DNA from 2 places in the Lysinibacillus sp. FSL L8-0312 genome. Region 2 is predicted to be linked to the other one. Evidence: riboswitches for the same ligand, from Rfam matches in the RefSeq annotation. Region 2 holds a riboswitch; the other holds the start of a gene.

Region 1 (2,411 bases), 160 kb from region 2:
GGAAATTATTTCGCACATTGGCTACGATAAAAATGCCGACCCAGAATACAGCTCCTCCAGCATCTTTTGTGCGAAGGGCAAAGGATATTCTGTTCCTTGGCACGAGGCACAAGCAGCCATGCATTGTCTGTAAGTAGGTAATCCTGCCCGCGCGAAGCCGTTTGCTTGCGCGGGTGTTTACTTGCTTTGAGCGAGAATATTTACCCTGTTTGCGCGAGTATTCCTTGCTGGAGCGAGAGTATTTCATCTGCTTCCGCGAGTATTCCCCGCTCGAACGAGAGTATTTCATCTCCTTCCGCGAGTATTCGCTGCTTGAGCGAGAGTATTTCATCTGCTTCCGCGAGTATTCGCTGCTCGAACGAGAGTATTTCATCTCCTTCCGCGAGTATTCGCTGCTCGAACGAGAGTATTTCATCTCCTTCCGCGAGTATTCGCTGCTCGAACGAGAGTATTTACCCCCTCCCTTCAAATAAATAAAAACAAGCCCTCCGTTTGATGGAGGGCTTGAGTTTATAATGCACCTACTGCTTTCTTTGTAGGACTGTGCACAAGGTATGCAGGCTCGACAATCACGTAGTCATGCGTGTTTGTGAAATCAACTAGCACTTTACCAGGATAACTTTTTAAAATTTGCAGTTGATCAATTAATTGCAGCAATAGCTCGTGACCGTTGCCGCGTGGATGCCAGTTGAAATGGTAATCATTTAATGCCTGAACCGCTTCAATAAATTGGGCATATTCCTGCTGCACAAAGGCTATTAACTTATCATGTTGAGGCGCTAAATCATGGATATATGTTTCATAAAAACGCATCACAATCGAGCATAATACATCATTGACACGCGCTGCACTTAAAACAGGCTTTGGCTCCAGTGACAGGCGGTCAAGGTTGGGCTTGGCACGTGTGGAATCAATGCGTGTAATTAAATGGTATGGCTCCCCGTTAACCTCATAGACAATCGGGTTAGTCGGCATATACATCATAAAGCTATTGGTCTTCGTTTTCAGTTGATCGGTTACCGCTGCCTTCGCAAAAAGATGCCCGTCCACATCCCCATTTTGTATCCAAATAATTTCTTTATTATATAAAATTTGCTCAAAGAAGCGATCATTGCGGATCAGCTTCGTTGCTAATAATTGGTCAATCAATGATTCGACCGCCATTCTTGTTTTCGCTTTCTTGGCAACTTCTGTGCGTGGCTGCTTACAAATGTTCATATCTAAAGAAGTCATACATGCATCCCCTTTGCGTACATAATGTCAAAACAAAAAGGACTTCCTACCATTTTTGAGGAAATCCTTCGCTTATCTTCGTTCATCACCCAATGCCAAACAAACCCTAAGTATGTGTAAATGAGCCCGATTGCGAACCCCTTCATTTACTTTGGGCGTTTGACGTACCGTGACGAACAGAGCATTCTGTTTTGTCAACATGCCACCTCCTATTCCTCGTAGGTTACTGGTGTGTACTCGTAACAGGCAGGTATCCTGACTCATGGTCATTGCCACTTTTCTCCTTCCCATCATTTGACAGTGGTTGCTGAAAAGTCGCTCACATTTACAGTTGCGGGACAGTGTCGGATTTGCACCGACTTCCCTTTTAAGCAAATTGCACGCAATTTACACCTATTACTACACGCTATTCAGTTGGTAAGGAAATTTGCGAAAATTCTCTATTCCTTAGCTAATCATTGTAAAGTATTGTATGTCCAAAGTCAATTTATGCTAAAAAATACTAATTATTTCAAAATAATTCCATGTAAAATGGATGCATAGAATACTAGGTTTTCCTCATGTCACACTGAGCATCACTTTAATTGCTTTCTGTAAAATGATAATAAAGTTATTTCTAATCAAAAAATACAAAAATTATATTATAAGAAGGCTCTTTAAAGTTGTTTAAATCTTGTTCAACTAGCCCCGTTATTTCAACAACTTCTTGAAATCAATTCTTGTGTAGGTTTTATTATAGGTAAGAGATAGGTTCGTAACCGTGTTTGCTAATTAACTTTATCATGTTGGAATTTTCTATCGGGTCAACACTCACAAATATTTCAGAATGTCCTAAACTCTTTGCAATATTTTCTCTATACCTCATTAAGTCTGAACCTATACCATTACCACGATAATCCTCTTTTACATATAGGTCACTTAATTTAGGAAGCAAAGTACCTTTTAATTTAAGAACTCCAAAACCTAATATAAGTGCGTCTTGTTCAGCAATTACCAAATATAATTCCTTTTTTGCAAATTGCTTTAAATAATTCGTGAATAGATCTTTATTATTTCTACTATCATAAACCCGATAAGTCGTTTTCATTCGCTAATCTGATTATGTAGTTCATGGTTACTGCCACTTCCCTATTCTTTAATAAATCACTATTATAAAATTTCTTCTTCAACAATATGCA
Region 2 (2,411 bases):
GTGCTACTGCGAATTTAACGATTTCATCGAACCGATTAGTGCACTTGATGCAGACGTGATTTCCATTGAAACATCAAGAAGTCACGGGGAGCTCATTACATCACTGCAAGGGCAACCTTATCAAAAGGGCATTGGCTTAGGCGTTTATGATATTCATAGTCCTCGTGTGCCAAGCAATGAAGAAATGCTAACTATTATGAGAGATAGTTTACAGGTGTTAGATTCCCATCAATTTTGGGTGAACCCAGATTGTGGTTTAAAAACAAGAAAAGAAACTGAAACTGTTGCAGCTTTGGCTAATATGGTTGCTGCAACGAAAACATTACGCCAGGAAGTACAACAATCTATCTCGAGATAACGACATCATTTTATAAATCTACTACAACTACTACATCTTCTCTCCGAAATACAACAAAGACCAGGAAAAAAATGGACCTGGTCTTTTGTTGTTTCATTCTTTTAAGATTTTTATTATATTCAGAAAATAAAATTGACGTGAACAATCGAGCATGTTATGTTTATAACGAATTTCATAGCGATCATTACAAGTTTGAGTGAAAAAGACTTTCATTCAATTAAAAGGAAAATGGGTGTAAATCCCATGCTGTCCCGCAGCTGTAAATGAGGAGTTTTGTTTCAAATACCACTAAGTGATTACTTGGGAAGGTGAAGCAAAATCATGATTCATGAGCCAGAATGCCTGCTTGTAAGGAGATTCATTGATGATCTACGAAAGATAGGGAGATGGATGGAGGCTTACTCATTGTAAGTTTTTCTGTCCTTATTCTTTTTTAGAATAAGGTTTTTTTAGTTTGATTCAGCAAATGTTTTTGTAGTAGCACATACAGAAGACTTCTTTTTCTATAAGAAGATAAATAGTCAATGGCTGTTTAAATGCCCTCTGAACGTCAAAAAGCACCACGTCCTGTGGCAATGTCGGTGTGTCTAAAGCCTCTAGCGGATATCACAAACTTTGAAAAGGTGTCTGCACAATGCAAATCAACTTCTACTCGTTAGCTCGAAAAATTTGAACGCATTGTTGATACCTTCTTTCCATCTATCTATAACTAGATTCATTTGTACCACGAATAGAGATAGGAGACAGAAAATGAGATTGACTAAGTATGTACTTCCCTTCATCCTTGTGTTAACTTTCAGCGTACTTGCTGGTTGTACAAGCACAGATCAAGAAAAGGGAGAGACAGGAACACAGCAAACAAATGAAAAAATGATAACAATTGGGTGGCCATTAGATGTCGGCCCATTGAACCCCCATACATATTTACCCAATCAAATGACCGCACAAGCGATGGTCTATGAATCTTTGGTGGAATACAACGACGATGGAACTGTTAGTCCAAAGCTAGCAGAAAGCTGGGACATATCAGAAGATAAAACGACTTATACTTTTCATTTAAGAAAAGATGTTAAGTATTCAGACGGAACTGCGTTTAATGCAGATAATGTGATTCGTAATTTCAATGCAGTATTAGCGGATCGGGAAATGCATTCTTGGATGGGTATGGTCAACCATATGAAAGAGGTTGTGAAAGTGGATGATTTTACAATTCGCTTGCAATTAGATGAACCTTATTATCCTGTCTTAAACGAGCTTGCCTTTGTAAGACCATTCCGTTTTTTAGGGGATAATGGATTCCCAGCCGGAGATGCGACACAAGATTCGATCAAGGCACCTATTGGAACAGGTCCATGGGTATTAACCGAGTACAAAAAAGATGAATATGCTTTATTTAGTCGCAATGAAAACTATTGGGGAGAAAAGCCTCTCGTAGAACAAATTAAAGTTAAAATTATCCCAGATTCAGAATCGATTTCATTAGCATTTGAAAACGAGGAATTAGATTTAATTTATGGTCGTGGCATCATTAGTTTAGATAACTATACGTATTTAAAAGATAGCAGTAAATACAAAACCGCTACCTCTGAGCCTTTGTCTACGAAAGCGTTACTCTTCAATACTCAGTCGGGACCGTTAGCCGAATTAAAGGTTCGTCAGGCCATTCAATATGCTATCAATAAGGAACAAATGGTTGACAGTATTACACATGGTACAGAACAAGTGGCTAACACATTATTTTGGGATGCCATTCCTTATGCCAATATAGAGTTAGCGCCAATCTTATATAATCCTGAAAAAGCGCAGCAACTACTAGATGAGGCAGGGTGGACGTTACAGAAGGGCGAAAAAATTCGTTCGAAAAACGGGCAACCATTATCATTAGATTTAATCTACATCGCAACAGATGCAATCCAAAAGCCAATGGCGGAATTAATGCAAGGTGAACTAGCAAAAATAGGGGTACAGTTGAATTTAGAAGGTGCAGATGTGATGGTCGGTCTTCAAAAATTAATGGATGATCAGGTGGATATTAATTTCTGGCGTACAAACG

What was found. Region 2 has a riboswitch for cobalamin ahead of nikA (nickel ABC transporter substrate-binding protein). Riboswitches for the same ligand answer to the same signal wherever they lie in the genome.
Region 1: another riboswitch for cobalamin. It lies ahead of MHI22_RS03520 (hypothetical protein); the one in region 2 lies ahead of nikA (nickel ABC transporter substrate-binding protein).

The regions. Positions count from the first base shown of each region.
Region 1 is NZ_JBBOOV010000001.1:661,869-664,279, reverse strand. Features, by position in the region: gene MHI22_RS03530 (translation factor GTPase family protein) at 1-133, shown strand, start outside; gene MHI22_RS03525 (hypothetical protein) at 210-473, shown strand; gene MHI22_RS03520 (hypothetical protein) at 511-1,233, opposite strand; cobalamin riboswitch at 1,462-1,645, opposite strand; gene MHI22_RS03515 (GNAT family N-acetyltransferase) at 1,967-2,320, opposite strand.
Region 2 is NZ_JBBOOV010000001.1:817,748-820,158, forward strand. Features, by position in the region: gene metE (5-methyltetrahydropteroyltriglutamate--homocysteine S-methyltransferase) at 1-358, shown strand, start outside; cobalamin riboswitch at 530-722, shown strand; gene nikA (nickel ABC transporter substrate-binding protein) at 1,109-2,411, shown strand, end outside.